4 regions of the Vibrio sp. QJM3NY_39 genome follow, and region 4 is predicted to be linked to each of the others. Evidence: predicted binding sites of a transcription regulator. Region 4 holds the regulator's gene; each other region holds the start of a gene.
The links. Region 4 encodes PurR, which represses purine synthesis genes. Its sites were predicted from a motif close to TNANGNAAACGTTTNCNTNA; they were not measured.
Positions count from the first base shown of each region.

Region 1: AC3CHU_RS09565 (phosphoribosylaminoimidazolesuccinocarboxamide synthase) is a predicted target of PurR. The motif match lies at 3,332-3,351, and genes of this name have one in related genera.
Region 2: folD (bifunctional methylenetetrahydrofolate dehydrogenase/methenyltetrahydrofolate cyclohydrolase FolD) is a predicted target of PurR. The motif match lies at 3,741-3,760, and genes of this name have one in related genera.
Region 3: AC3CHU_RS23620 (formate--tetrahydrofolate ligase) is a predicted target of PurR. The motif match lies at 6,253-6,272, and genes of this name have one in related genera.

Region 1 is NZ_CM173505.1:2,135,505-2,143,645, forward strand. Features, by position in the region: gene AC3CHU_RS09545 (YiaD family glycine zipper/OmpA-like lipoprotein) at 104-772, shown strand; gene AC3CHU_RS09550 (tetratricopeptide repeat protein) at 929-2,023, shown strand; gene AC3CHU_RS09555 (hypothetical protein) at 2,189-2,377, shown strand; gene AC3CHU_RS09560 (SulA-like leucine-rich domain-containing protein) at 2,750-3,157, shown strand; gene AC3CHU_RS09565 (phosphoribosylaminoimidazolesuccinocarboxamide synthase) at 3,450-4,553, shown strand; gene AC3CHU_RS09570 (hypothetical protein) at 4,736-5,113, opposite strand; gene AC3CHU_RS09575 (helicase-related protein) at 5,317-7,695, opposite strand; gene AC3CHU_RS09580 (NAD-dependent malic enzyme) at 7,880-8,141, shown strand, end outside.
Region 2 is NZ_CM173505.1:953,289-961,429, forward strand. Features, by position in the region: gene AC3CHU_RS04440 (NupC/NupG family nucleoside CNT transporter) at 1-605, shown strand, start outside; gene AC3CHU_RS04445 (cation:proton antiporter) at 821-2,635, shown strand; gene folD (bifunctional methylenetetrahydrofolate dehydrogenase/methenyltetrahydrofolate cyclohydrolase FolD) at 2,806-3,663, opposite strand; gene AC3CHU_RS04455 (hypothetical protein) at 5,154-6,080, shown strand; gene AC3CHU_RS04460 (RES family NAD+ phosphorylase) at 6,290-7,333, opposite strand; gene AC3CHU_RS04465 (sce7725 family protein) at 7,339-8,141, opposite strand, start outside.
Region 3 is NZ_CM173506.1:1,736,526-1,744,666, forward strand. Features, by position in the region: gene AC3CHU_RS23595 (HAD-IA family hydrolase) at 443-1,168, opposite strand; gene AC3CHU_RS23600 (HD domain-containing phosphohydrolase) at 1,474-3,282, opposite strand; gene AC3CHU_RS23605 (hypothetical protein) at 3,343-3,837, opposite strand; gene AC3CHU_RS23610 (CreA family protein) at 4,086-4,562, shown strand; gene AC3CHU_RS23615 (inosine/guanosine kinase) at 4,705-6,009, shown strand; gene AC3CHU_RS23620 (formate--tetrahydrofolate ligase) at 6,303-8,051, shown strand.
Region 4 is NZ_CM173505.1:1,200,246-1,208,386, forward strand. Features, by position in the region: gene AC3CHU_RS05495 (TfoX/Sxy family DNA transformation protein) at 1-573, opposite strand, end outside; cyclic di-GMP riboswitch class I at 701-786, opposite strand; gene purR (HTH-type transcriptional repressor PurR) at 957-1,961, opposite strand; gene torD (molecular chaperone TorD) at 2,278-2,925, opposite strand; gene torR (two-component system response regulator TorR) at 3,210-3,923, shown strand; gene elyC (envelope biogenesis factor ElyC) at 4,185-5,039, opposite strand; gene cmoM (tRNA uridine 5-oxyacetic acid(34) methyltransferase CmoM) at 5,155-5,940, shown strand; gene mukF (chromosome partition protein MukF) at 6,064-7,401, shown strand; gene mukE (chromosome partition protein MukE) at 7,382-8,141, shown strand, end outside.

The DNA of each region.
Region 1 (8,141 bases), 940 kb from region 4:
ATTTCCTCAGCACATTGTTACAACCATCAATAATACTTATAGGACTATATGTTTGTCATTCGCAATCCATGCGTTTGACAGAAGTACATGATGGAGAAATACGTTGAAAAAAATCACACTAGCCCTAGCGCTTACTGTCGCTCTAACGGGTTGTCAGGCAACTCAACGCCAAAATGCTACAACAGGCGAATCTGAGACGAACTCTGCAACTCAAGGCGCTCTAATTGGTGCAATCGCTGGTGCCGTTGCTGGTGCTGCTACTGGTGACGATTCTAAAGATCGCCGTAAACGTGCACTCATTGGTGCTGCTGGTGGCGCCGCCGTTGGTGGTGGTATAGGTTACTACTTCGACCAACAAGAAGCTGCACTTCGTGAAGAACTCATGAACTCTGGTGTTCAAGTTGAACGCGTTGGTGAGAACCAGCTTCTACTTCGCCTAGAAAACGGCATTGGTTTTGGTTCTGGCTCTTACGCTTTAGAGTCTAGTATTCACAACACACTACGTGGTGTTGCTCGTATCTTAGTTGAATACCCAGACACTAGCCTAGTGATCGACGGTCACACTGACAGCACTGGCAGCGAGTCGTCTAACCAAATCCTTTCTGAGCGTCGTGCTGAATCTGTTCGTGCATTCTTGATCTCTCAAGACGTTGCTGCCGGTCGTGCCATTGCTCGTGGTAACGGTGAACGTTACCCTCTATGTGACAACAACACGTCTCAAGGTCGCGCTTGTAACCGTCGCGTAGAAATTCAAATATTGCCGCTTAAGTAGCACGGTTAAAGCCCAGTTACCTTTATCTATTGAATTAACCACTATATAGTTGCTTGTCATTCGTATCGCTTATTTTAAGCGTTACGACTTAACGCTCAGCCACATAGCGTATTCATACTGACATATCGATTCTGGGCTTTTTACGAGACTTATCTTTTGCTGATCCTATCCAACATTCTGTCATCATCACTTCTTAGAGCTCTATTTCTAGCCCTCATCTTTTCCACGATACCTTTGTCCACCACACATTTCGTGCACGCAGAAAGCAGTGATGAATTTTCATTAGCTCCACAATCTCAAGAGTCACAACCTCAAGATCCAGTTTCTCAATACCAATTAGCTCAAGCTTATGAATCGGGTATCGACGTTCCTGTTAGCACTAGTGATGCATTGTATTGGTACACGCAGTCAGCAGAAAATTGCAACCCAAACGCGCAATTTAGACTGGGTGAATGGTACTTGGCAGGAACAGGTGTTGAACAAAGCAACAAGCTAGCTTTAGAATGGTTTATCAAATCAGCATTGCAAGGTAACAAACGCGCCTCAGTTGAGGTCGCAAAGATCTATGAGTCCTCACTTGAGAAAGATCTACTCCAACCATTAGATGCAGCACAGCTATGGTATGAAGCGGCCCTAAAAGACAACCCTGATGCAGAAGATGGTTACAATCGCGTTCTCGAAGCCCAATTCAACCAACAACGCGCCAAGCAGATCTCTTCGATTGAGCAGCTTAATGACAACGTCAGTGCAGAAGCCAATACGAATCAACCAAGTACCTTCCCTTCGGCACTAACTTCTAGAGACCAAGCAACACGTTCTAACCTAACAAACTATGACTATATGATCGGCGCAGTACTGGCCGTTTTAATTGCAATAGTGAGTATCAGCGCGACTCTGGTTGTATCGCGAAAGCGACAGATTCTGAAGTCTGGTGAGTTAAATCAGCAACAGCAGACACTTGAAGCGCAACTTAGCGCGAAAGACTTCACCATTAAGCAGCAAAAGCGCCAACTTCACACTATCTATAACGAACTGAAGAAGCAGAAAAACAACAAGAGCTTGAACAATTTTCAGGTAGCTTGTGCGCTATTTGGCTACACGCCTAGCTCAATTCCGGACCAGAAAAGCATCAAGATACGATACAAACAATTATCAAAGATCTACCATCCAGATGGTCACGGATGTGACGAAGAAATGAAACGTTTGAACAATGCGCTAAAAACCATTTTACAAAATGTTACAAAACCGTAAACAACTACACATATTAAATTTGCAAGGTCGCAAAGATATCGATTTTATTAGTGTTGCAATCGATCCCCCTCTCAAAAACGGGTAACAAACTATTAACTAATGGGTCTTACTTGTGTCATAATTTGCGCCGAAAATACACCTGACTTAAACAGGTGAGGAGAGAATATGTTCACAATAGAAGGCGTTTGTGATTGGTGCAAAAAGCCAAGCCTAGTTAAAAAGCACGACTACCTAGATGGTAAGTGTCATCATGCATGTAAAGAGTGCAATGATATTGCAACCATTGATGTTCGCCAGTTCAATATTGGTGAAATGGAAATGAGAGCAAAACTCTCCCAAGCGACATTGAGATAAGCAACACCGTTGAAATATAAGAAAGCGCCTAAGGCGCTTTTTTTGTGTCTGTGGTTTTAGATCTTCTCTCTTCTCTCTTCTCTCTTCTCTCTTCTCTCTTCTCTCTTCTCTCTTCTCTCTTCTATACAGGTGTATACAGTACTTTTCTGTCAAAACCACTGTATAAACCTGTATAAGGCTCACATTTTTTCAAATTATGAGACAAAACAGCAAATTCATTCAAATTTAATTTATTATTTAATTTCAACAACTTAACTATGTTCAATCTATAACTTAAGACAAAATCGTCCAATAATCCCGCAAAAAACGCTTGATCTTATAAGCAACTGAAACTACTGTATACACATACAGCATGTATATAAGGACAGCAAAATGATTCAAGCACACGTTAAAGCCCAACACTCTAGCCCGCTAGTTCACTGCGCATTTACATCAGTTTCTCGTAAAAGAAAAAATTCAAACGAGGAAGCGTTATTTGCAAGAATGGCGTTGCTGTCCAACCAACATCAGTGGCTACTGTTTACCGCTCAAACACCGAGACCATCGGCTAAGCAGCTTAAGCAACATAATGTTTGCTGCGACCGAGTTATTCATATGAAAGCCTCTCATCAAATGACTGAGGTAGAAACCGTCGAGAAAGCCATTCGCTCTAAGAATGCGAGTGCGATTGTGGCAAGTGCATCGATTGATCAATTCAGTCAGCAATACCTAAGAACATTAGGAATGCGCTTTCAGTGCGAGGTCTTCTTTATGGATGCGAATTCAGAGCGTATTCACTAAGCCACCTTGCTTAATAACATTTTGGCTCACAAACATAGCTTAATCTTTTAGCTAACAAACTTAAGTTAACCGCATAGCTCCAAAACACAGTCCAAATATACTGCCTTCCCCTGCCCTACAATTCGCCTATTTTTTGTCGAATTGTTAGGCGGGGGTTTTTATTTAAATAATAGATTTAGCAATCGTTTGCTTTTTATCTGGAAGGAAATAGTAGATTGAGTATAATGCCCGTCTAATCATGTGCACACCGCACTTCTCTGTATGACGTTTGATAAAAGATAGGAATGTCTAAATGAGCCTTGCTGATCAAGTTCTTGCCGTAAATGATGACCTACCAATCCGTACTGACAAACCTGTCCACAGTGGCAAAGTTCGCTCAGTCTACTGGTTAACTGAAGAAGATAGTCAACGACTAATCAAAGAAAAAGGCTACGATGTAGCACCAGATGCGCCTTTAGCAATCATGGTGATCAGTGACCGTATCTCTGCATTTGATTGTATCTGGCGTGGTGAAGGTAATCTTAAAGGTGTTCCAGGTAAGGGAGCGGCTCTGAATGCTATCTCTAACCACTGGTTCAAATTGTTTAAAGACCACGGACTTGCTGACAGTCATATTCTTGATATCCCTCACCCGTTCGTATGGATTGTACAAAAAGCTCGCCCAGTCATGATCGAAGCGATTTGTCGTCAATACATCACAGGTTCAATGTGGCGTGCATACGCAAACGGCGAACGTGAATTCTGTGGTATCGAGATGCCTGAAGGCCTCGAGAAAGACAAGAAGCTACCTGAGCTACTGATCACGCCTTCAACAAAAGGGATTTTGAAAGGTATCCCTGGTGTTCCAGAAGCTGACGATGTGAACATCTCGCGTAACAACATCGAAGATAACTTCGCAGCGTTCAACTTTACTCAAGCAAGCGATATCGCGCACTACGAGAAGTTGCTAAAAGAAGGCTTCAACGTTATCAGCCAAGCACTCGCGAAAGTCGACCAAACCTTTGTGGATACAAAGTTTGAATTTGGTTACGTCAACGATGCTCAAGGTAAAGAAAAGCTGATCTATATGGACGAAGTGGGTACTCCAGATTCATCTCGCATTTGGGATACTCAGGAATACAACAAAGGCAACATCGTTGAAAACTCTAAAGAGGGTTTCCGTCAGTTCTTGCTTAACTACTTCCCTGATGCTGACATTCTATTGAACAAAGAACGTATGCCAGAGCGTGAAGCATTAGCTCGTGACAATGAACTTCCATTGGATGCGTTAATGTCTCTTTCTCGTACTTACCTTGATATCGCGGCAAAAATTACAGGCGGCGAGATTGTATTGAGCGACAATCCTAAGCAAGAGATAGTCGATGTATTGCGTGCCGACTATGGTCTAATCGACTAATACGATTTGGCTTTAGGCTTAGACTTAGACTAAGCACTGTTCAATCAATACCTCGTCTTAAAATACGCAAAAGGGCCTCATCATTGAGGCCCTTTTTTATGATATACACTTCACTAAATTCATAGAATTAGCCTTGAATTCAATGAACTAACTTTGAAGTCATAGGACTAAAAACATTATGATCACAGCTTGATAGTAAACTCTTCACCAGAGTTATCTGCAATCACTAAATGGCTACGTGATTCTATGTAATCAATCTGCTCTTCTTCAAGAGAATACGGCATAACAACTTTGAGCTCATTTATCCCTTCTAGCTTGGCAAGCTTAAGTAAGGTGACAATGTTTGATTCATCACTTTTACGCGTAGACATTGATTTCAAAGCCATCTGCCATAAACGGTCTTCTGGGGTTGCTAGCTCTTTGATGCTATCTCTCCAGACAGTGCTGAATACTGGCGCAATCGTGGTTAGTGCTTCCAGAAAAGTCCATTTTTTACTGCATGATGCGCCAAGAAATGTTGTGTAATCAAACTCTACACGCGTCTCTTCCTGTTTATCCATGATGTCCCCCGACACTTTGGCAACACAATATACTCAATATCCACCAACTCTTTCTTTATAGCAATAGGATATAGAAGAATAGTCTTTTATGACCTTTTGATTGGTTAAAAAGGCATATAAAAATCAATTTTGTAACAAAATAAGCACTGAAAAATCATATATGCACCTATTTGATTAATATTTTAGAGATAAAAGTTATCTATCTATTTTATATCAATAATCCGGCTCGCTTTTTTGTACTGAATACGCCAACCAGACCATGTTGGCAGCTCCCAACGTTTTGGCGATAACTTTCGGCTACCCGATTGATAGTGAACGTAAATCAGCTTTCGCGCGGGCAAATATTCTACATCGAGTTGCAAGTCGGCAAGGCTCAATGCAAACGGGTATTTTTCCGAAAACTCTGAATAAAGCCATTCTGGGATACCATCAAATGGAATGTCTGAATGTTCAAACATTTCTAGCTCGCTGACATCGGTAACCCCTAACACCTCAAGCTGTTGTATAAACCATAGTTCAAAGCTAAGTTGCTCGATCTCAGGAGTATATTTTGTTTGTTCATCGAACCCAAGTTTTACATACAACTGCCAGTGTCTGATTTCTTGAGTACGAACCTTTGCAAAACCGGGAAGCTGGACGCCTTTTAACACAAGATCGACGATTGGCTTCAATGATAACTGACCTTCAGCGGCGACCAATCTAGTGGCAATCGTTCGACCTGCATACACCAATACCATCTCAGTAAAGACGCCATCATCGTTCACAACCGTTTCACCTTGCTGCCACTCACCTAGCTCTTCTTCAACGACAAGCTCAAGAGAAATAGGCGCGGTAGTTGTGGCCAACGTCAATGTCTGCTTAACGCCTCTTCCCGGCAAACTATGGGTATCAAGCACCAACATCGCTTGTGCATTGTCCGGGAAACGATTCTGACGGCCGAGTACTACCTCTAACACTCCATTGGCAAAAGCTTCTTTCCTCTTCAGTCGGCGCACAAACACCAGCTCAGGATGAAGGTTCACAATAGTCTTAAACAGTTCAATACGTTGGAAACGTGACGCGACTTCTAGCTGAGGAAGTTCAAACACCTCACGCATTTGCTTAGCCAATCCTTGTGCTTCATTCAATGCCTGCTGGTCGATTTCTAAATGCGGATAATCGCGACCACGAACAATCTGAATTAACAGGCTTAGATCACACCCTTCTTTCTCTTGTTGAGCCAGCGCTTCAAGATGTTCTGCATTGTTTGGTAATTGGTACAAGCGAGCAGGAACGGACAGCGCGGCAGTGAGATCGACCATCGCCTCTTTTAATGCTTTGGTTTTGATTCGAGTAACAATATCGGCATACAAAGCGTCAATTGGCAGCGGGTAAAGTTTCTTTCCATGCTCGGTAATTTGATGGTCGGTATTAATCGCCTCCATCGTGAGCAAGGTTTGAGTCGCGCTGTTTAATGACTTCTCAGGAATAGGATCAAGGAAAGGCAAGCTCTCAAGCGGAGCACCACAACATGCCGCGGCCAACATAGGTTCAGTAAGCTCTTCACGCTGCAATTCAGGTGGTGTGACTAACTCTAACGCCGCATGTTCGCCATATAGACGAACACAAATGCCATCCATCACCCTACCCGCGCGGCCAGCTCGTTGTTTGGCACTCGCTCGTGATATGGATTTAAGCATCAGTGTGGTTCTTCCGTTTCGTTGAACGGTGCGTCTTTCTAATCCTGAATCTATCACCACGCCAATATCAGGTATGGTGAGGGAAGTTTCAGCAACATTAGTAGCAAGAATGACCTTTCTCAGGCCATTACCTTCAGTATTGATATTACGACCCGATAACGCTAAATCTCGTTCTTTTTCACTGACCGAAGCATGCAACTTCACCACTTGGATATCTGGATTCTTTGCCAAGGCTTGTTCACATTGCACGATCTCTTTTTTACCCGGCAGGAAAACCAAGATATCGCCATGTGAAGCGATCAGTTGATGATTCACTTCTTCAGCAATGCGTTGCTCTAGATATCGAATATCGGGCAATGCTCTTGATTCATTCGCCCTGTGTTCAATAGCAACTTGATAAGTTCGGCCTTCACAGCTAATTCGATTCGCCCCCAAGTAATGAGCAAGACGCTCCCCTTCAATAGTTGCTGAAGTGATCACCAAGCGATGGCTCTCTTTTTGTTTGAGAATCGCCACCAGCAGATCAATGTCCCAGCGCCTCTCGTGAAACTCATCCACCACGATCACATCGAAACCGGCTAGTCCATCTTCTGACAACCAACGCAACGCAATACCGGGAGTCACAAAAACAATATTGGTTTGCTCGTTGTACTTCGACTCAAGCTTAATCGCATAACCAACCTTACCACCAAGCTTCTCACCCGACTGCTGTGCTAGGTAATTAGCGAGTGACATACACGCGATTCGCCTTGGCTCCACCACGAGCACTCGCCCATGCTGAGAGGCCCAAATAGGTAGGCGTGTTGATTTGCCCGATCCCGTTTCTGCTTCTACTACGAGATGAGAATTTGAGATTTGTTCATGGAATGTATTTTGATAAGCATCGATGGGAAGTTGTGACATAAAAAGGAAGAGTCGCAAAAAAGTGTGAGCGAAGTATAACGAATTATGGCGTTCGAATTCGATAAGTGTGGGACAGAAGTAAGAATATCATTTTGTTTGCAAAGATCGGAGGGAAACTATTTACAATTGAATAACTAAACCGTTATCATTTTTCAGTTACTCTTTCTCCCATATTAGGCATCCAATGAACAACGATAAACGCCCTCTATATATTCCTTATGCAGGTCCTGCTCTACTAAGTACTCCTCTTCTAAACAAAGGCAGCGCATTCTCTGCAGAAGAGCGAAGCTCTTTTAACCTTGAAGGCTTGTTACCGGAAACAACCGAAACAATCCAAGAGCAAGTTGGACGTGCATATAAGCAGTACTGCAACTTCGAAAGCGATATGGATAAACATATCTACCTTCGTAACATCCAAGATACAAATGAAACGCTATTTTATCGTT
Region 2 (8,141 bases), 250 kb from region 4:
CTGCTGGTCTATTGATGGCCAAGATTTTGGTACCAGGTAGCGCAGATGAGGCTCAAGAAAATATTGAGTCTGACGTTGAAATTCCACGAGCAACAAACGTAGTCGAGGCAATGGCAGATGGGGCTATGTCTGGACTTCGTATTGCCGTTGCAGTGGGTGCGACACTTTTGGCCTTTATCAGTGTGATAGCAATGCTGAATGGCTTGTTAGGTATTGTTGGTGGCTGGTTTGGCGTAAACCTAAGCTTCGAACTTATCCTAGGTTATGTGTTCGCGCCCGTTGCATGGCTGATCGGTGTGCCGTGGTCTGAGGCTGTGGTTGCAGGCTCGCTGATCGGTAACAAGATCGTTGTGAACGAGTTTGTGGCTTTCATCCAGTTAATGGACGTAAAAGACGCACTGAGTGAGCACTCAAAAGCGATCGTTACTTTCGCGCTATGTGGTTTTGCCAACATCTCTACGATGGCCATTTTGATTGGCGGTTTGGGCAGCTTAGTTCCAGAGCGTCGTTCTTTCATCTCACAATACGGCTTTAAAGCAATTTGTGCGGGTGTGCTTGCCAACCTAATGAGCGCAGCGATTGCCGGCGTGGTGCTTTCTCTATAAGTAATCATTGGTGACTTATAAGCACTTTCTAACTGGGCCATAACCACCCAGTTAGCTAATCGTGGCTTTGCTCTCCCTATAGTAAAGTGACTGATTAACCACAATAATATTCGCTTAGTATGATAAAGAGAGCCTATAGTGTAAGAACGTAGGCTTTCTTATTTCAGTGAATAAGTTTGTACCACAGGGTGTGGTACAAATGTTTAGGGGCACAAATGGATTTGTCGATCACTTCTTCTTTGGCGTTAATTGGACTCTTGTCCTTGGCTTGCCAGCTACTTGGTTGGCGTTTGCGTCTTCCCGCTATTCTTCCTTTGCTTATCGTTGGCCTGCTATTAGGTCCCGGTCTCAACATCCTTAATCCTGATGCCATTTTTGGTGATGTACTGTTCCCGTTGATTTCATTAGGGGTCGCCATCATTTTGTTTGAAGGTGCATTGACTCTTAATTTCAAAGAAATCAGAGGCCATGGCCGCATGGTGACTCACTTAGTGAGTTTCGGCATGTTGATTACATGGGCGTGCATCGTGGTGGGGGCTTATTATTTTGTCGATTTCAGTTGGCCATTGGCGGCGTTGTTTGCTGCATTAGTCGTGGTGACTGGCCCAACGGTGATTGTTCCCATGCTGCGCAGCATTCAACCTAAATCTTCGCTAGGCAGTATCTTGCGCTGGGAAGGGATAGTGATTGACCCGATTGGCGCTCTGTTTGCCGTTCTCGTTTACGAATACATTGTCTCTTCAGCCGATCCTACAAGCCATGTTCTGTCGGCGTTGGGGCTGACTTTAGCCATTGGTTTGGGCTTAGGGATCATCGGTGGCTATTTGATTGCCAAGATGCTGCAAGGGCATTGGGTTCCACATTATTTGCGTAACGTGGCGGTCCTGACATTAATGCTGGCGGCGTTCTCTTTCTCAAATGATCTGAGTGAAGAGTCCGGTTTATTAACCGTGACCATCATGGGTATCTGGCTCGCCAATGTGAAAGGCTTGGATCTCGAAGACATTATTGAATTCAAAGAAACCCTGACTGTGTTACTCATTTCTGCGTTGTTTATTCTGTTAGCGAGCAGGCTTGATTCAGGGACTTTCCTCTCAATAGGTTGGGGCGGAATTGGCTTATTAGCGGTCGTCATGCTGGTGGCTCGTCCTCTGAGTGTGTGGATCAGCGGGATCGGCACGGATCTTACTTCAGCAGATAAATGGTTTTTGAGCTGGATGGCGCCTCGCGGGATCGTTGCGGCCGCAGTTTCTTCTCTGTTTGCAATCAAGCTTCAAGAGAAGCAATTAATCGAAGGGGCAGATTTACTGGTGCCAATGGTGTTCTTGGTCATTATTGGTACGGTAGTGATTCAGAGCCTAACCGCGAGTTGGTGGGCTAGAAGGCTGGGTGTGACTCAAGAGAAGGCACAAGGGGTTATTTTCTTTGGTGCGACTCATTTTTCACGTCAGTTTGCCAAAGTGCTGGCGACACACAACATCAACAGTGTGCTTGCTGATACCAACTGGGAGAGCATTCGCTTAGCGCGCATGGACAACTTGAATGTCTATTTCGGTAATCCAGCTTCGAGCCATGCTGAAAATAATCTGGAATTGGACGGGATAGGGCGTGCCATGATCGTTTCGCCTTACCGTCAAACCAACCCATTAGTCAGTATGCACTATCAAGATGAGTTTGGTGAGAATAAGGTGTTTGAACTTGAATCATCAGAAAATAAACATGAAAGGCATCAGGTGAGCCGCGATGGTAATAGAAGCCTGTTTTCAGAAGGGGTTACCTATTCCAAACTTAACTCCTTGATGGCTCAAGGTAGCCAAATTAAGAGCACGGGTTTGACCGAAGCATTTGACCTTAATGAGTTTAACGCGCTGTATCCTAAAGCGATTCCACTTGGCGTGATTAATGATGGTGATTTTCGCTTAGTGACACAAGGTTCTGAATTGGAAAAACTCATATCAACGGAGTGTCAGGTCATTAGTTTATTGCCGCTTTCGGAAGAGATTGAAGGTATCGATACTCCAGATAAGTAGCTAGTGCTCTGTATTTAAAGCGAGTCGCTTTGTATCAAAAACGAATAGCTCAGTATCAAAAAAGCCGCAACGTTTTCACGCTGCGGCTTTCTAATTTTGCTCTAGCTTATTTTACTCTAGGGCGAGGCAATTCATGCCACAGGTATTACTACCTAAGCTGTCATTGCCGACTATTTCGAGTGAAATTGCTCACAAGCGATCATTGTATTCTCGATTAGGCTCGCCACTGTCATTGGGCCTACACCACCCGGTACTGGTGTGATGAAGCTTGCGCTCTCTTTAGCCACATCGTATTCAACGTCGCCAACGAGCTTGCCAGATTCCAAACGGTTGATACCAACATCGACCACAACAGCACCTTTCTTAATCCAAGCACCAGGAATGAAGTTAGGCTTACCAACGGCAACCACAACAACGTCTGCTTGACGTACGTGACCTTCAAGGTCTTTGGTGAAGCGGTGGCATGTTGTTGTCGTACAACCTGCTAGAAGCAGTTCTAGAGTCATTGGGCGACCAACAATGTTTGATGCGCCTACAACAACCGCGTGCTTGCCGCGTAAATCGATGTTGTAACGGTCAAGCAGCGTGATGATGCCTTTAGGCGTACAAGAGCGTAGCTTAGGCATACGCTGAGCCAAACGGCCTACGTTGTATGGGTGGAAGCCATCAACGTCTTTTTCAGGTGTGATACGCTCAAGAACGTGAGTAGTATCGATACCAGCAGGCAAAGGCAGTTGAACTAGAATGCCATCAATCTCTGGGTCTTCGTTGAGTTGATCGACTAGCGTTAGCAATTCATGTTCGGTGGCAGTTGCTGGTAAATCAAAAGATTTCGAGACGAAACCAACTTCTTCACACGCTTTGCGTTTACTGCCAACGTAAACCTGAGATGCCGGGTCTTCACCCACTAAAACAACCGCTAGGCCCGGAGCACGCAATCCAGCTTGAGTACGAGCTTTTACACGTGCCGCTACTTCAGAGCGAACCGTTTGAGAAATTAGCTTTCCATCAATATTTTGAGCAGTCATGAATTTCCTTAGTATTGATATTCAAGTTAGTGGCTGATGTTTTGGCGCATTATTCCAGAAAATCTTTTTGATTACCATCAAGCAAACGTTTGCTTTGTTCTATTTTCCAACACTTATAATCTTATTGCCCTTTTTTTACTCACTTGGATCAGAATGTTAGATAAAGCCGTTGCTTTACTGATTCGAATTCGTATAATCCTTTCCTGTAGCGCGCCCTTAGCTCAGCTGGATAGAGCACGACTAACCCCCTAATAGTTACCATTTTAGGAATGAATAACTATTATACAAAGGTTTAGGTGGTAGTAAGGTTACCATAAGAAGTTTTTATGGTTACCATTTATTATTGGTAAGTTACCACTTTTACGTAAACAGTTTTTCCTTAAAAGTGATAGAAAAAAGTAAAAATAATCATCTTCGATGGTTGAAAATCGATAGCTAAATCATTACTATAGCATCGAATTAGAACGTCCCCTTAGCTCAGCTGGATAGAGCACCGACCTTTAAGAGAGGAGCCTGTATTAGGAAACTTATACAGTGTAGAGGGTGAATTCATGGAAACCTCAGCGCGTAGTGGCGGTGGCAATCATGAGCCAAGTCTTACATGCGTGTAAGAAAGGTGCAGAGACTAGGTGGTGCAATGCGAACACATTGCGTAAAACATCATTTAGCGCCCTCCACCCTAGCAAGTTATGTTGTGGGTGATGATATAGTCCAGACTACAAACATCGTGATGATGGCAGCGAAAGCTGTAGTGGTAAGCTAAGTCGGTGGTCGAAGGTTCGAATCCTTCAGGGGACGCCACATTTTAAGAAACGGTATAACATTAATTGTTATACCGTTTTTTTTGCTTGAGATAATTTGCCTATGTAAGAATGGTATTAATAGCTTTGCTCTGTTTATCATTATTGAGGCGATACTTTTAACTAATACTCAAATGTAATAGCAGATCGAAGTTAAGTTATTTGATTGAAGTCTTAATCCCCCTGTATGTCTAAAGCTCCTAATTGCGTAGCTTTCCAATCATTTACACCAAGTTATAATCTCTTGAAACACCTTATAATCAACGTTTTCTTAACTTTTTCACTTATTCCTTTTTATTTATTGATAAGTAAGATTACGATTTTAATTACTTCTGTCGCTTGGCAAAAGTATGTGTTTTTCTCCTCCTAGTCACGTCCGTATTATACAAATTACCAACACCTCAACTCGGCCTTCTGTCTAGGGAGTTTTGAGTAGCGATTGATTAATCATTTCAGGATACTCTATAGTTCAAACTAGTTGACAATAAAATAAATTAACTCTAGGCTCCTCTTCAGGATTTTCGATCTACTCGAATGAAGGCGATAGACGCCTTGGCGACTCGACCAGCCAGCACACACTACATACTCCTTGTCATACAAGTTTAATATCAGTTATTAACTCATTAATGTACCGAATCTTCATCTGCTTATAATGGTCGCAGAATTGGATGGAGTTTGGGGGACTATTACATGAGCGATATAAAGACACTCTTAAAAAAAGCATCTAGAAAGTTTCAGAATGAGCTTGAGCAAATTTGTTCAACGACTAAGCCTACATTTTCGGCTAGCTTAGACCTGTTTTCTCAACTTGTCGCTGGGAAAAATTATAGTGAAATGATTCACAAGGTTCAAAATTCTGAGCTTAATTTCCTACCGATACCCTCGCTATTTTTTGTGGTGAACGAACTTAAGAGGAAAGGTGAAGATGTTACAACACAACAAGTATCATTCGCTCTTATAAATGCTATTGGTCGAAGCTCTATTGAGGTGTTTTTCCCCGTTCTATCCTCTACTGTAGCAAAGGTTAAAGATTCAGATACTGAAACATTAGCTGTCAACTTCCGCAACATAGGGTTAGTGGCTTCATACACTCCCGGTTACCTCCCTATTGTCGACCATAGTTTTCAAAATGAAGAGTCGTCAGATGCAGAAACTTTCATAAAAGCTATGTTAGGACAATCAGATAATACATTTCATAGGATTTTTACTGAAAATCAAAAATGTACTAAGGCTTATTCTGATAAGAGAGTATTGGGCATGATTTATCGAGATTCATTCGTTGAGAAAGCAGTTAATGTATTGTTAGGCGTTGGTAAAGATGAGTTTGGTTGCGACGCTACTATTCATGATATAGCTGAGAAATTTGGCGAGCGAGAGGAGATTGAAGGATTAATTTCCTATGCATTTTCTTACATTAGTACACATGATAATTTAGTGTCGTGGGATGAGGGCGTTGGGAGTTTATTTTCAATGTTAGTGGCACAATCAATTGACGACGAGCTAAAGTTAGTCAAATTCGAGGGTGAAAGTTTTAATTGGGATGCGAACTCCCTTAAGCCAGTCGTTAGTTATACAAGACAGCGATTAAAAGACATCTTAACCAATATTTATTCTTGATTTTCTTAAGGTAGCGAAAATAAATACAAGTGAATTATAAGGGTCATTGTTTCAAATCTGAAAGGTTGCCATTGTCCATTCTTGGACAATGGCAGTAGTATTGACTACCACTTAAAAGCTAATTCACTAGTGCATTGTGATAGGTAGCTGGCTATTTTAGTGGTTAAGCGTGAGAGCCTATTCGAACAAATAGAAGGTTTCTGTAATGATCAATCTAAACTAACTGCCACAGATTTTACCGTTTTTGATAGTGGTTCATGAATGCGTACTTTATTGCTAGAGAAGAGAACAATGTTTTTGCCAGTACCGTACGAACTGTTGAAAATTATCCCATCATGAGCCCCTATATTTCTAAGGTATTCGCAAACAAACTGCGTTGGGATATAGTCCAAATGTGAGTTTTCAGGTAATACTGGAACAGATAACTCGTTGGAAAATTCTTCAAGTAGATGAAGACATTTAATTACAAGCTCTAGCTCGTCCTCTTCAAATTGTAAAAGGGGAAGTTTTTGTTTAGGGTTTGAAAGGTCAATGAGTTTGATGCTCTCCAGAACTTCAACTTCAGAAATGAATATTCTTGCCCCGTTACTTGGCCTTACCTCATGACAGCATACTGCTTCGGATTCTGCTAAGTACAAATAAGGAATTCCTGCGGGATTAGCTCTTCCAGCTGAGGCTTTACCTCCCGGGGGAGAACCCATTGCTTCAGCTAAAAGGTTTTCATTTGATATTCGTGCTCGATAGTATTTCTTACCCACGCAGACATTTCTTTCTAATTGAGCCACGGTTAGCAAAAAGGCAGATGATTCAATAGAAAGGTCCTGATCCTCTACCGTTCTATTTGCAAAAATACGCCCATAGAGTGCGGTGCTTGGGAAAAATCTATTTTTAGTAATAAGGTCTTGTTTTAAGTCATGCCATTCAGATTGAAAGCCCTTAAAAGACTCGATTAGCTCATAACATTTCCCTATTGAAAGAGTGCCCAGTATTACATCTATCAGTTTCTCTTTATCACCTACGCGATCAGCTATAGTCTTTAGTTCATTATCAAAAATTTGTGACAAATGAACTCCGTCAGAGCTTTCTTTTACACAACATAAGATAAGCTCGAACTGGTCTGAAAGAGCGTTTGGTTCGATAACCAAGGTGTCTTCGGCAGCACAAAAACTACAATCACCTGTAGTTCCTTCTCTACCGATATATTGCATTACAGATGTATCAGTAAAGCAACCGCTACAACAGTTATATGACATATTACTCACCTTGTAATATAGTCACAAACTGTCTCCACATGGTGCTTGATAGAGAGCTTTTTGACTAAGCCTAAGCCAGCATAGTGCGTATTCTCATGCAGTTTTTTCAGTTCTTTCATACCGCTTGAATCAAAGAATAGACCCTTTTCATAATCACACATGGCTTTGTCTAGTGCTTCGATAAACTTTCCGGCAGGGTCTGCGGGTGAGCCATTGTCTGTTGAGGCGTAGTGTTTTATGTATAACTCGTTAAAGCGATTGCTATCAATGTAAGATAGGTGAATTGCGACAACGTATGCTGGCCCACCAGATTCAGAATACTCTCTTGGAATTATTGTATGATCACTGAAGCCTAAAACATTTGCTATGTTGTTGCTCGTTGCGTGAAGGTGCGAAAAGGATGATTCGGATGGATAATCTGCGTTTCTTCTTTGTTTTTTAAAGAAATCGCCATAAAGGATAACGTTTGTTAATTGATTTACTACCGATACAGAAGTGTCATGGTCAACAATCGTTATCTCTGCATCTCTAGAAAAGTTAATGGCTTCACAGCTGATTCCACCTGTAAATTGTACGGCAAAAGCTCTGTTTATATGTTGGACTATTTTTGCTGCGGGAGTTATGTCACCACCTGTGACTACAATACACGGCAGATAATCATAATTATCTAATTGTTGAAGCAGTTCAAGGGACGAGTTTTGCAGTTCTCCAACACTAGGGTTAATGACAATGATTGGAGAGATATCTGCATTGTTTAGGGTGGTGATAGCTTTAAATAGAGGGGAAAGGTTTTGTCGAACAGGCTCAA
Region 3 (8,141 bases), on a different replicon from region 4:
ATTAAGCGAAACTAAAAAGGACTCATCATGAGTCCTTTTTTATCGACGTCCGTTAATAGCAACTTTCACTAATAACAACTTCCGTTAATAACAGCTTCCTTTAATAACAACTCCCCTTAATAACAACAAGAAACACATGGTCTTTAACGATGAGATTATCATTACCATGAAGCAAGTCGCAAAGGCGAGATTATCAAGTGTCAAAACTGTCTAATATTCGAGCTTAGGGGTAATCTAATTAAACGGGTCTTTTTTCGCTTACCCTCTTGCTGCAGGTGACACATAATGAATAAAACAGAAACACCAAACACCGACGACATTACATGCCCTTTATGCCAACACGACGAATATCTACTCTCAGAAAGTGGAGAAAAGTTTACTTGTGCATCTTGCGGTTTTCACACTAAACAATTTAGTAAGGTAGTCAGCCTTCAGCTAGGCTCTACCCCACCAAAGCTGCAGGGTTCGGTATTCCACCACTTGAGCAGTGTTTGCCATTAATCCAAACCGAAATCTCTTCCAAACTGTAGATATCCTGAGCCGCTACCTCTGATGAGTCGGCTTCGGGATCTACGACTGATTCATTGATATTTGGGCGCAATCGGAACGATTGAATACCCGCACGAACACCCGCTTCAATTCCTTTTAAAGTATCGTCCACATAGATACACTCATTGGGTAAAAAGCCCATATTCATGGCTGTATACATAATCAGGTCAGGTTCTGGCTTCCAGCTGTTGGCATCAAAAGCTGAAAACACTTTACCTTTAAAGTCATCAAGCATTCCTGTCATGGCCAATGAAGATTCAACCCGAGACTTAGGCGCATTAGAAGCGATACAAAATTCGATATCCTGTCGCTTTAGAAATTCAATGAGCTCGATAGCACCATCCATCGGCTTTAAATGACGTTGGAACAAGGCTTCTAATTCAATACGATATAACGGCTCAAGCGTATCAATCGAGATAGATAGCCCTAAACGTTCTTGTGTATTCATTAAGATGTCGGCTAGCTTTCCACCTTGAAAGTGCGCATAGCAGTCGTTAACGTTTAGCTCCGCCCCAAAGCCGGTGAATACATTCACCAAGGCTTGGCAACAAAGCTTTTCGCTATCGATGAGTGTTCCATCACAATCGAAAATTACACATTTAGTCTGTTCTAACCGCATAGCTCTCTCACTCGCATTGAATTCAAGTTTTATCCTATAGTGTTCTTTCAATGCGTGGGATGATTAAGATAACAGTTTACGGACGCAGGCTTATTTCTCTTCGCGAAATATAGACTTGATCACCTTATGGCTCGACATAAGCAACAGCTTTCATTAAATTAACCCAGAATCTGCCAAACCAAATACTGCAAGGTTTACATAAACGACTTAATTTCAGTGGAAAATATAAATTGCCACGTCCTAGTCGGATTATGGCGAATTGATAAAGAAACCAAGACTTATAGACTATTCAGATAGAGCGAGAGTTAGCTAACAACCGACTCTTCTAATACCTTAACTTCAATCGAAGGTACAGACGCATATTCTACAGTTCCAGTATCGGGATACGAATCTCGGATGGCGACAAACTCGGGCAAGTGTTTCAGTAGCAGTTTGGTTAGTTTAGGGTCAAATTGATAGCCACACTCTCTATCGAACAAATCGACGACCATCTCTAATGGCCATGGCTCTTTGTAGCAGCGGGCACTAAGCAATGCGTCAAATACATCGGCTACCGCAGTAATGCGAGCAAACAAATGAATTTGTTCACCTACCTTACCATTAGGGTATCCAGTGCCATCCCAACGCTCATGATGTTCGTTAGCAATGATTGCTGCGAGGTTGGTAATATCACCCGCTCCGCTCTTCAGTAAATTGTAGCCCGCAGTGGTGTGAAGTTTCATTACATCCCACTCTTGGTCTGTCAATTTACCTGGTTTATCCAAGATAGATTCCGGAACCGAAATCTTACCTACATCATGCATCGGGCTTATGATCTCAATCATCTCGACCTCGCGATGGCTCAAGCCACGATACTTGGCAAGCAATGCGGATAACTTGGCTACACGCTTAACGTGATTACCCGTCTCGCCAGAGCGAGTTTCAATGGCTTCACCCAACACATGAATCATGTCCTTTTGAACATTCAAAGTTTGTTTCTGTAGAGCAAGGATTCGCTTGTTCTTTTTTGCCAACTCTTTCTTTTGGCGCAGGGTAATAAATTGCATCACGATAATCACGCTCAGCCCTGTAATGACCATGATTAAGCCCAACAACAATTGAAAGTTCTTTTGTAAAAAGGAGGAAGGCTCGTTAACAATCACAGATCCTGTCGGCAGTACATTATCACCAATACCAAACTTTTTAAGCGCCGGATAATTGAAAACAAAACGCTTGTTGTCACCGGGAACTAAAGGTGTAGAAAAATTAAGAGGCACATACTTATCCAATGCACTAACGGCCTCTTCGCCCATACTTCGCGAGTGGTTTACATAACCTCCGAGTACATCACCGACTATATTAAACTGCCATAACGCAAACACTGGTGCGGCGCTCGATGCAGATAAGGTTTCCGCGACCTCTTGATAGGTATGATATACACCTTGATCTAACTCAGTATTGTAGTGGCTCAGTAAGACCGCATCGTCAACAGAGACCCCTTTCAAGAACTCACTTGTTTGCTTGAGCGACAAATCGCGTATTTCTACCAAATTAACCGATGGAAAGTCTGCCATAATATGGCTTATATCTTTACGGATTAGTTCAGAAGTGACACTGTAATCATTGATGAAATAGAGGTTCTTTAGATTAGGTCTTAGTTTAGAGATCAGCTTAATATTGACGTCTATCTGATCGTTCTCATAAAGCACAGTCGCTCTATCAGACACCGCATACATATCGGTGCTTATGTCATTGATACCCGCCGCAACAATAGGTGTCGCACGGTCAATCAACGCACTCAGTGATTCAAGGAAATTAGCCGCATTATCGTCAGTCGCAATAACACCATCAAATTTATAACCTGCGTATTTGGCTTGTAAGTAATCGGTGAGAGAGTGGTAGTACTCAGAGCTATGGACGCGCTTTGTATCCAAATACTCGATTGAGAGTTTAACTTCGGTTTGAGATTGGCTGAACGCACTGCCTATCCCTTTCTGAAAGTCAGCAGTCCATTGGTAAGAAGGTTCGTATGAGTGTAAAACTAGGATGCGTTTGATATCCCAGTCGGTAGCAAAACTGACTGTAGAAAAAGCGCTAACACACAATACAGCGATTGATATCAATAGCTTGTACATACAAAACCCTTTATAAAAGATGGGGTATTGTACTTAGATTAACGCTTTCTCAAAGAATCTTTAGTTCTCGACCCACACTTTATCGTGAGAAGCATGATCTTGTGCCCAAAAATCATGTAACTGCTTAGCAAAGCCGTTGATATCTTGACCGTTTTCAATAATCACGTCGGAGATCAACAGAGAGTCTTCCACTTCTGTGACAATAGCACTCGCCACAACATCACCACTTTGAGTACCAATGTATAAAACATGCTCATCAGACAACATAATCTGACTCAAGAACTCGAGCATATGTGCCCTTTCGGTTTCATCGTGATAAACACTGGCTTGGTTAAGTGAAAAAAGTACCGTCAGTTTATGGAAATCGACTTTATGAAGTTCATCAATTTGGGAAGGAATTTGATCTTGAGCGAGGAGTTGGTAATTCTTGGATGGGAGTCTGCTTTGATAAAGTTCTCGACCTAGCAAGCTCTCCTTTGCGGGATAAGCAATGTCGAGTTGGCTAAACAGCCATTGGTTTTTCTTATGCGCGCTTTCAGGTATTTCGTTATTCATTCTTTTAGTACCTAAGATTAGTAACCCCAAATATCACAGTTATTTGGAAGACATATGGTCGGCGTAGGTGCCGAGCTACATGCAGAAAGGATACAGAGCATAACTAACACCAACAAGTACTTTAAATGCTTCATATTTTTCATTCTCTCATAACATCCTTTAAGAACTCGGTGAAAAGCTCTACACTCGTATTCAAGCTTTCAATATCCTTATAGTAAACAGAACTATATAAATAAAAAGGACTTCTTATGAAAAAAGCCTTAATAGCAGCAGGTATCATCACAATGTTAGCAGGCTGTTCGGACAACGAGGTTGGCGACGTCTCTTTGGGATTCTTCACAATGAAGGATATCAAAATGTCATCTTTAGATGATGATAAGATCGAAGGTGTGACTTGTCACATTGCATCAATCGAAGCAAATCTTAGCCTTTCTGATCCAAGCGATAGCTCTATCTCTTGTCGTCAAACGGGCGAAATCACTCCAGAAATGATTGCTAAAATAGACAAAAGTAAATCAGGTGAAGTGGTATTCAAGCAGTCGAAAAGTATCTTCTTTAAAACGATGAAGGTTCGTCGTATCTACGATGCTGAGAATCAATCGCTGCTTTACTTGTCTTACACAACCAAAGAAACAGAAGGCAGTTTCAAACATAGCCTTTCAACCGTTCCGCTATGGGGTACAAAGGCTTACGTAGATCCGGCAACACTCGTTCCAGCCGAATAGTCTCACACGAATGGTCTGAAGCAAGAGTAAGCTGAATCACCTGTACAGACATTGCGCAGGTGATTCAAAATGTAATAAAAATGAAAGAAACAGAAACAAAATGTGATATCATGCGGCAAAATTTTTTCACTGTATTTGTCATATGAAATTTCCTGGACAGCGTAAATCTAAGCACTACTTTCCAACTCACGCCCGTGATCCGTTGGTCAACCAAATTCAACAAACACCTAAGCTTCACCGCGCAACAATTGTCGGTGTGGGTCAAACTATTGTTGATATCGAGGCCCGTGTTGACAACGCGTTCCTAGAAAAATACGAGCTGAGTAAAGGTCACTCACTAGTATTGGAAGAAAGTAAAGCAGATGCGCTGTATGAAGAATTAGTTCAACGCGGTTTGATCACGCATCAATACCCTGGCGATACTATCGGCAATACATTGCACAACTATTCCGTACTTGCAGACAGTAAATCTGTCCTGCTTGGCGTAATGTCTAAGAAGATTGAAGTTGGCTCATTTGGTTACCGCTACCTTTGCCGCACTTCTTCTCGTATGAACTTAAACCACCTACAAACCGTTGATGGTCCAATTGGTCGTTGTTACACGCTCATTACCGAAGATGGCGAACGTACGTTTGCGATCAACGAAGGACACATGAACCAACTACTCCCTGAAAGTATTCCTGAACAGATTTTTGAAAAAGCGTCTGCATTGGTTGTGTCTTCATACTTAATGCGCGGTAAGCCTGAAGATCCGATGCCAAAAGCGGTACAAAAAGCGATTGAATACGCGAAAGCGCACAATGTGCCAGTTGTACTGACGCTTGGTACGAAGTACGTGATCGAAGGTAACGCTGAATGGTGGCAAGAATACCTGAAAGAGAACGTAACCATCGTCGCAATGAACGAAGATGAAGGTGAAGCATTAACGGGTGAAAAAGATCCTTTGCTCGCGGCGAACAAAGCGCTTGAGTGGGTTGACCTAGTTCTCTGCACTGCAGGCCCTGTCGGCTTATACATGGCAGGCTACACTGACGAGCCAGCGAAACGCGAAACAACACTACCGTTATTACCGGGTAACATTCCTGAATTTAACAAATACGAATTCAGCCGTGCGATGCGTAAGCAAGACTGTAAAGACCCAGTCAAAGTGTACTCTCACATCGGCCCTTACTTAGGTGGCCCACTTGAGATTAAAAACACAAACGGTGCTGGTGATGGCGCGCTTTCGGCACTTCTACATGACATGGCAGCGAACAGTTACCATCACGTGAACGTACCGAATTCAGAGAAACACGAGCACGCGTGCTTAACTTACTCGTCACTGTCTCAAATTTGTAAGTACGCAAACCGCGTAAGCTACGAAGTATTGACTCAGCACTCTCCTCGCCTTTCTCGTGCACTACCAGAACGCGAAGATAGCTTAGAAGAAACATACTGGGATCGATAATCAACCATGCCAGGTTGTTAACTCATCAAAGTTGATGACCAGCTAGATTTTCCATTCCTGAAGGGCTGCTATATGCAGCCCTTTTTGTATTCAGTACTAATATAACTGCAGCTGAAGGTAGTCACATCGAATATTTTGCTCGTTTAACATTTGATCTCGCGCAATGACTCTTTAGATCTGTTATCTTCCAGCACATAATTCGTGTGGTTTGCCTTTACTTGGCAAATTTATGCAGTACTATCGCCACGCAAACGTTTACGTACAACCTTTCGGTTCTGATATAAGGATCAAATATGCTGTCTGATATTGATATTTGTCGCTCTACTCCCCTTAAAAACATCAGTGAAGTTGCCAAACAAGCTGGCCTGCAACACAACGAACATCAGCCATTAGGGCAATACAAATCTAAAGTGTCTCTGACATCACTTGAACGCCTCGCCAACCAACAAGATGGTAAATTGGTCGTGGTGACCGCTATCACACCAACGCCTCTTGGCGAAGGCAAAACCGTCACTACTATTGGATTAGCACAAGGCCTCGCAAAGATTAACCAATCTGCGATGGCCTGCATTCGCCAGCCTTCAATGGGCCCAGTTTTTGGTGTTAAAGGTGGCGCAGCCGGTGGTGGTTACTCTCAAGTCGCCCCTATGGAACAGTTAAACTTGCACCTCACCGGTGATATTCATGCTGTGACAGCCGCTAATAACCTCGCCTCTGCAGCCATTGATGCACGCTTGTATCATGAGCAGCGTGAAGGATTAGAAGCCTTTGAAACACGCTCTGGCTTAAAATCATTAGACATCGATCCAAGCAGAATCGTGTGGCGCCGTGTACTCGACCATAATGACCGTGCATTGCGCATGATCACAGTAGGCAAAAACGAAGCAGACAAAACAATTAATGGCCTTGAGCGCGAAGATGGTTTTGATATCTCAGCCGCCTCAGAGCTGATGGCTATTCTCGCTCTTGCCGATGATCTACAAGATCTACGCAAGCGTATCGGCCGTGTCGTACTCGCATACAACAATCAAGGTTCGCCATTAACCGCAGAAGACTTCAACGTCGCGGGCGCTATGACAGTAACGATGAAGGACTCTATTGAACCAACATTGATGCAAACTCTTGAAGGCGTGCCGACACTCATTCACGCGGGACCATTCGCGAACATAGCCCACGGAAACTCTTCGATTATTGCCGACAAGATAGCGTTGAAGTTGAGTGACTTTGTAGTGACCGAAGGTGGCTTCGGCTCTGACATGGGGTTTGAGAAAGCTTGTAACATCAAGGTGAAAGCATCGAACAAGAAACCCGATTGCGCCGTAGTTGTCGCAACATTACGCGGATTAAAGGCCAACTCTGGATTATACGATTTAAGACCAGGCACTCCATTACCTGATTCAATCTTTAATGACGATCAAGACGCGCTCACTGCAGGCTTTGAGAACCTTAAATGGCATATCAACAACGTTAAACAATACCAAGTGCCTACTGTCGTTGCGATCAATCGATTCCCACAAGATTCAGCTCAAGAGCTCGACGCATTGAAACAGATGGTCATCGAATTCGACCCAAGCGTTCGCGTTGAAGTAAGTGAAGCGTTTGGTCAAGGTGGTGAAGGTGCAGTTCAGTTGGCTCACGCCGTGGTAAAAGCATGCCAAACAGAGAGTAAATTTAAGCCTTTGTACTACTCTAAGCAAAGCTTAGAAGAGAAACTGATGGCAGTCGCTGAAGTCGGATACGGCGCAGCAAGTATTTCGCTATCACCACTGGCAAGGAAACAACTGACTGAGTTCAACCAACACGGCTATGGCGACCTATCAGTTTGTTTGGCAAAAACGCCATTATCGATTTCAACAGAAGCTCAAATAAAGGGTGCACCCACTCAGTTTGACGTACCCGTTAGAGAGTTAAAACTGTGTGCTGGTGCCGGCTTCATCTACGCTTTGTGCGGCAACGTAATGACCATGCCAGGTTTACCTGATAAACCGGCTTTCATGTCATTAGATATTGATAGTAATGGAAATATTATCGGCCTAAGCTAGATGCTCTTAGCTAGATAAACGGCAATTAATCGCGATTAATTGGGCTCAAGTTTCAGAGCGGCGTTCTATATTGAGCAATCATTTCCTAAC
Region 4 (8,141 bases):
AAGCTCTTCACGACGCTGCTGCGGTATAACAGACCAATGTGTGCCATTGATCGCGCCTTCTAGCGCCCAAAGTAGTTCAATACTGACAGAAGACGCATGTGATTCTTTGATGGCGTTAAATGCGTTTACAGAGCCAGATTCATATAAACGCTCTACGGAATCGATCCCTGCTTTTTTCAACATACGCTCAGTGGCGAGTCGAAGGTTGGGCAGATCTTTGAGTCGAGTAGGCTTAGCTGAAGATTGCTCAGCTTTTTCTTCTTTAGCAAAACCCAGAGACGTTGTTGCAAGCTGCAAGATTTTCTCTTGGTCTTGCCACAGGCCTTCGGGTAAAGCGAAATATTTAGTAACGACAGGGAAACCACGTTTTTTGTAGACGTACGGTTGAAACCCTTGTTGTTCGAACTGTTTCGTTGTGCATTTGTCTGCTCGTATGTGCAGCTGGTCATTTACAACCAGAGCAAACATAGTGTCATCAGCAAAAAGACCGAAGCCACCAAACATCGAGCGTGATTTTATTTTTCCTAGGGATTCAAATAATTTCATTGAATCCTTTAGTATCGGTTTATCCATGTTATTTATCTCGGTGTATTTGAACTACGCCACCAAATAAGCAGGTCCGAGAGATTAGCAAAATGTTGCAATTAAATTGTCAATTAGCCGTAAATTACTAAATTATTAGTAGTTACTGCATTTTGCCATCGGTAACCCCGCTACCATACCAACGAGTGGTTTAGGCCGGAAGCTTTGCGTCTCACTCTTTCAAGTGATTTGCCCTGTGCGTGACTGATTGAATAGAATAAAGTTTTTGTTGAATGAGGCTCACACTTGTTATTTCAAAATGTGATACTGCTTCAATTAATGATCTTTCCAGTATGATACCAGGTTCATTGATGTTGTTGATAAAAAAAGCGCACCTAAAGGTGCGCTTGATTAAACTAAACTGAATTTATCAATTAATTTAACGTTTTAACTGTGCTTCGCTCAACAATTTCAGGGTGCATTTCGAATACACGTTTTTCATGGTCTTTGTCTTTGATGCGTTCTAACAAAATTTCGAATGCATTCTTACCAACACGACGCTTCGGTTGGTGAACCGTGGTCAATGGTGGAGAGAAGTATTCAGCTAACTCGATGTTATCGTAACCAATCACTGAAATATCTTCAGGGATACGAATACCTTGTTGTTGTAAGCGACTCATTAGGCCAAGTGCCATGGTGTCGTTAAAACAGAATACGGCTGTAGGGCGATCTTCCATTTTAATAATTTGATCAGCAGCAATCACAGCGGTATCACACTCAAAGTTGCCTTCAATGATTAGACGCTCATCAGTAGCTATTTTGGCTTCACCCAACGCACGTTTGTAACCTGCAATACGTTCTACACATGCTGCTTTGTCTAAGTGGCCACTTAAGCAAGCAATCTTAGAATGACCGCGTTCAATAAGGTACTTGGTTGCCAGATAGCCACCTTCTTCAGAGTTATCAATGATCTTATCGGCTTGAGAGGTCTCAGGGCCCCAATCCATGACAACTTTAGGGATATCAGCGTGACGGTCTAACATCTCTCTTAATTCTTCAGTTAGGTCTGAACACATAACCAAGATGCCATCTACACGTTTCTCTGCAAGCATTCGAATGTAGTCGCGCTGCTTCTCATAGATACCGCCAGTGTTACACAAGATCAAAGTGTAACCTTGACGGTAACAGTAACTCTCAACACCATCGATAACTTCAGAGAAGAATAGGTTGGTTGATTGAGTCACTAGCATGCCGATAGTGCGCGTTGTATTACATTTTAAGCTACGAGCAACAGCACTCGGCGCGTAGTTTAGTTCGTCTACGGCTTTGTTTACTTTTTCTTGAGTCGCTTCTGCAACAAAGCGAGTTTTGTTGATTACGTGAGAAACGGTTGTTGTTGATACGCCTGCTAAGCGAGCGACATCTTTTATAGTGGCCATGGTTTTATCCTATTAGAAGCTACTTTCCCAAAGTACGGAATGAAGTAGCCGTTAAGCTACCTAACTAAGAGCTTAAATTTGTAGGGCTCTTTGGGTACTAAAGTGCTAAAAAACAAAAAACCGCTATTGAGCGGCTTGTCTTAACACCGAAATGCTCAAAACTATAATAAGCATAGCATTTCGTGAATGTTTCATATTTTATCGTTTGCGGTCACAATTTTAGACTGACTAGAAATTACTCGCAATAAAATTCACCCGGAAATCCGGGTGAATTGTCACATTCTTCTGAATTTATTTAACGAGTCATCCAATCAGCTTATTCACCAGCAAGGTATTGGGTGTCCAATTTGCAGAATGCAAGTAGCAGAGATGAGACTGATGCGTAGAAACCGAATTCGTCAACGTCATGACATTTAACGTTGAACTTTGGTACCCAAGTAAGAAGTTGTTGCTCGATAAATTGCTGTTGAACAGCGAAGGATTTTTCTAGCTCTTCTTCAAGCTCCGTTTCATTAGAACGGATGATCAAGTTGCCAAGGAAGTCGAGTTCGATAGCGATGTGGTCAGCTGGTTCTTTTAGGTCTTGGTTCACCACTAAGTTGTGCTTGGCCATGATCTCTTCCATATCTTTTGCTGGCTTATCATTCAAAAGGCCAGTCTCACCGATATACATAGAAGCGTAAGGAAGTGCGCCATGCTTATCTGTTTTTAAGAATAAGTCACAGAAGTCAGCAGACAATTCTAGTTGAGCATCCTCACGCGTTTGTAGGCGGTTTAGCGCATCCACTAGGCTATCGATCGCCGGTTTTAGTGTTTCATTTTCGCCTAAACCAGTTAGGAAAGAACGAATTTCAACAGAGTGGTAGTGATCGAGTTCTTCTTGAGTGAGCTCTTTAGCGAATAAGCTTGATAGCCACCAGTATATTTCTGCTCTTTGCTCGTTGAACGCTTTCGTATCTTTCATTTCTTAGATCCTGATTTAGTCTTGTGGTGTTACTTATATGCATCTTGAAGTTACTTGTGCAAAGCACACCAAGGCTGAATAACAAGGTTATTTGCGAAACGCAAAGTTACTCGTTAGTAGTAATGCCTATATTGAATTGCGATGGACGATAAATAGCAAGGTTTAAGATTGTCTTGTATCAAAAAAGATCCATGTTTCTGGCTTTTATCTTGTGTACCACTAGAATTGTTACGAGTTATGAATAGAATAGTCACTGAAACTATTAAATAAGAAAAGTGGTGTAGATGAGCTATCACGTATTAGTCGTAGAAGATGATGTGGTAACCCGCAGTAAACTGGTCGGATACTTCCAGAACGAAGGTTACACAGTAAGCGAAGCAGAAAGCGGCGCTCAAATGAGAAACGTGTTAGAAGATAATAACGTTGACCTCATTATGCTGGACATCAACTTACCAGGCGAAGATGGATTGATGCTAACTCGCGAATTACGCAGTCAATCAGACATTGGAATTATTTTAGTTACTGGACGCACGGATAGCATCGACAAAATCGTTGGCCTTGAAATGGGCGCTGACGATTACGTTACTAAACCCTTCGAACTTCGCGAGTTATTGGTTCGAGTTAAAAACCTACTTTGGCGCATTTCTGCCGCTCGTAAAACAGCAGCAGGTAAGGTTGAAGAGACTGAAGACGAATCTGTGGTTCGTTTTGGTGAGTGGACGTTTGATATCCCTCGTCGTGCGCTAAGCAAAAACGGCGAGCCGGTAAAACTGACTAAAGCTGAATATGAACTGTTGGTAGCGCTTTCTTCTTACCCTAACCAGGTATTAAGTCGTGAACGCATTCTGAATATGATCAGCCACCGAGTGGATGCTCCAAACGATCGAACTATCGACGTGTTAATCCGTCGTATGCGTGCGAAGATGGAGTTTGACCCTAAGAATCCACAAATTTTTGTAACGGTTCACGGTGAAGGTTACATGTTCGCTGGTGATTGATTTCCTTCGGGAGTGACCAATCAACAACGATATTTAAACGTAAAAGCCGAGACATCATTGATGTCTCGGCTTTTTTATTACTTAGCTTTTACTGTTTATGAACTGGAAACCTGCAAATTACTTGGTTAATCAGTCTTGCCTATCTGGCCGAGTCTACAGATCAGGCTATGTCTACAGGTAAGGCTATGTCTACAGGTAAGATTATGTCTACAGGTAAGATTATGTCTACTGATAAAATTCAGTTTACTGATTCGGCTGAGCTTATTGAGGCTGCGCCGCAGAAATACCACCGTCATCTTCAACTAAGCGAGATGTTTCAGGAACAACAATGGGTTCTTCAACGGTGTCATTACTTGTATCAAGCCAATCACGCAGGCTTTGCCACATCAACCCCATTGTTTCGTGCCAGTAACGTTCAGTTTGCTCAAGGTAAAGAGCTTTGGGCATGTACTTATTCCAAGGTTCAACAATCCCTTCTTGTGCAAGGTAGTTGGTTGGTGCTGGTAATGGCCTCATGCCGGCAGCATGGAATTCATTCAATGCGCGAGTCATATGGCTAGCGGAAGTTACCAGTACCATTCTTTTATTTTTAACGAACGCAGCGGCTTGGCGGGCTTCTTCCCAAGTGTCTTTTGCTGTTTCAAGCAGAATGATATCGGGCTTTGAGACACCTAGTGCCAACGCAACTTTGGCCATCATTCTAGCATTGCTCACTTCAGTGCCTGCGCCATAGCCAGACAAAATGAGTTTTGCACCAGGGTAAAGGCGTAGAATACGAATCCCTTCACTTAAACGCATAAGACCGGTGCGACTAAGCTCTGATGTTGGTGGGATTTGGTCGTCTACGACGTGACCACTTCCGAGAACCATCACGTAATCGACGGTTTCATCGACAGGTAAAAAAGCGGTGTGTTGCCTTTCCATTGGCATTAAAAGTTGATTAGAAACTGGCTGGAAAGCGATGAGGAAAATACCACAGAGGGCTGAAAGGGTGATTAGGCAACCCGTCTTCCTTTTGGTAGTAAACATCACTAGGGCTAAACCCAGAAAAGCGAGAATTAACATTGCTGGCAGTGGCATCAGTAACGAAGACACTACTTTTTTCAGCTCAAACATATCCGAATAGTCCGAAAAAACATCACTTAGTAGTAAAAAGAGACATCGCCTCTTTATTCCTGAAATTCCTGTGACAGAATAGCAGGCACGATAGGACATAATAACTCAAGTAGCCGTGACTGAAGACCGTAATTTCGACGATATTGCCCACAAATTTGCAAAAAACATTTACGGCTCTGACAAAGGAGAGATCCGTCAGATCATCGTATGGGAAGATTTAGAACAAGCTTTGAGCAAATTTGAGAAATCAGCTTCGCCGCTGCATGTGCTTGATGCTGGAGGCGGCCTTGCGCAGATGTCGCAAAAAATTGCGTCGCTTGGGCATAACGTTTCTCTTTGCGACCTCTCTTCTGAAATGCTGAAGCTAGCAGAAGAAAGTATCAGCGAAGCGGGTTTGTTAGATCAGTATCGATTCATCCATTCTCCGGTACAAAAAGTCGCAGAACATCTCGATGAGAAAGTCGATTTTTTGATGTTTCATGCCGTAATGGAATGGCTCGCAGATCCTAAAGAGGCGCTTGATTTATTGTTGGAGCAAGTAAACCCCGGTGGCGTTGCTTCGATAATGTTTTACAACCACCACGGATTAGTCCTGAAAAATGTGATTTGTGGCAACATTCCTCATGTATTGAATGGGATGCCACATCGAAAACGGTTTAAGCTGCAACCACAAAAAGGCTTGAAGCCAGAAGAGGTTTACCAATGGATAGAAGACGCCGGTCTAGAAATCTGTGGTAAATCAGGCATTCGCTCTTTCAGTGACTACATAGGTAATATGGAGTACATGGGTGATTACCAATTTGAAGATGTATTGGAACTAGAAAAACAGCTATGTCGTCAAGAGCCATATCTGTCGCTAGGCCGTTATATTCACGTTTGGGCTCAAAAACCTGCGCAATAACAGCGGTGAATGTGGTAAAAGAAGCCACAACATGCGCTATGCAATCGTAACAAGCCCGCGTCATAAAGAAATAGGCGTCATATAATACGTTCGATATGACGAAGAACAGTAACAGGAACCACAATGAGTGAAATGACTCAAACTGCCGAAGAGCAGCCAATTGATGAGTTGGTGGGCTGGGTCAAGCAGCATGATTTTTCATTAAACTTGCCACCAGAGCGCTTAGCATTTTTGATTGCTATCGCAGTACTAAGCAATGAAAGGTTCGATGAAGAGTTGGGCGAAGGTGAACTGCACGATGCATTTACCATTGTCACTCGACTGTTTGAAGATACTGGCGAAGCGTCTGCGTTTCGTGCCAACAATGCCATCAATGAGCTAGTTAAACAGAAGTTGATCAGCCGCTTTACCAGTGAAATCACCGATGGTGCGAGCATCTACCGCTTATCACCGTTGGCCGTTGGTATCTCTGATTATTACTTACGTCACCGTCAGTTCTCTAAATTAAAACTGTCTATTCAGCTTTCTATGGTTGCCGATGAGATGGCAAAAGCCATTGAAGCTGCGCAGAAGGGCGGAACTCCGGGGCATTGGAAAAAGAACGTTTACGGCGTACTCAAATATTCAGTTGGTGAAATTTTCGATCAGATTGATCTTAACCAACGTGTTATGGATGAGCAGCAACAAACCGTTAAGCAGCAAATTGCCGACCTTTTAAATAAGGACTGGCGAGAAGCGATTAATAACTGTGAAGCTTTGCTATCAGAAACTTCTGCGACGCTAAAAGAATTGCAAGATACCTTGCAAGCGGCGGGTGATGAACTGCAAACACAGATCCTCGATATTCAAGAAATTGTTTACGGTGACGATGAACTCGAGTTCGTTGGCGAAACCCTGTTCGGTTTGCAAATGAAGCTTGACCGAATCACCAGTTGGGGTCAGCAAGCAATCGACTTGTGGATCGGCTACGACCGCCACGTTCACAAATTTATCCGTACCGCTATCGATATGGATAAAAACCGTGCCTTTAGCCAGCGCTTGCGTCAGTCAGTCACAGACTACTTTGATGCGCCTTGGTTATTGACCTACGCCGATACTGAGAAGCTGACCGATCTTCGTGATGAAGCGCTCGTGCTTCGTGATGATGAAGTGATGGGACAAGCGCCAATCGACGTTGAGTACGAAGAATTTGAGCAAGTGAATGATCTGCTTTCAGAACGAATTGCAGAGATGTTAAAAGCTCACAAACAGCAAGGCGCGCCAATTGACCTTGGCCTTGTGCTACGCGATTACCTCGCAGCACACCCTCGCACACACCATTTTGATTTAGCCAGAATTGTTGTCGACCAAGCCGTGCGCTTAGGTTACTCAGAGTCTGACTATCAGGCTATTCAGCCGGATTGGCAGGCAATCAACGATTTCGGTGCAAAGGTACAAGCAAATGTCATTAACAAGTACTGATGATTACATGCCAGAGAAACTGGTAAAAGCGATAGCGAACCCGTTGTTCCCTGCGCTAGATAGCATGCTGCGTTCAGGTAAGCATGTTTCAATAGAAGATTTGGACAACCACGCGTTGCTTTCTGATTTCGAGGTAGAACTTCAGCATTTTTACCAACGCTACAACACGGAACTCGTGAAAGCGCCTGAAGGTTTCTTCTATCTGCGTCCGCGTTCAACGTCTTTGATTGGCCGAAGCGTTTTGTCTGAGCTCGATATGCTCGTTGGCAAGGTATTGTGTTTTTTGTACCTAAGCCCAGAGCGTTTAGCCCACGAAGGTATTTTTACTAATCATGAGCTATTTGATGAACTGATTTCGCTAGCTGATGAGAAAAAACTCATGAAACTGGCGACGAACCGAGCTTCGGGTTCTGACTTAGACAAAGAAAAGCTGTTTGAAAAAGTACGTACTTCTTTGCGTCGTTTACGCCGTATCGGCATGCTGATTGCGATTGGTGAAACTGGCAAGTTCCGTATCAGCGAAGCGGTATTCCGCTTTGGCGCTGACGTTCGTGTTGGCGACGATATGAAAGAAGCGCAATTACGTCTTATCCGTGATGGTGAAGCTGTGGTTCATACCCAAGAGCCTAACCAAGGCAGTTTGTTGAATGAAGAACAAGCAGAAGCGGTATCAGAACTAGAAGCAGATGTAGACGAAAACGGTCAACAAGACATTTTTAACGATCAAGCCGGCTTTGACC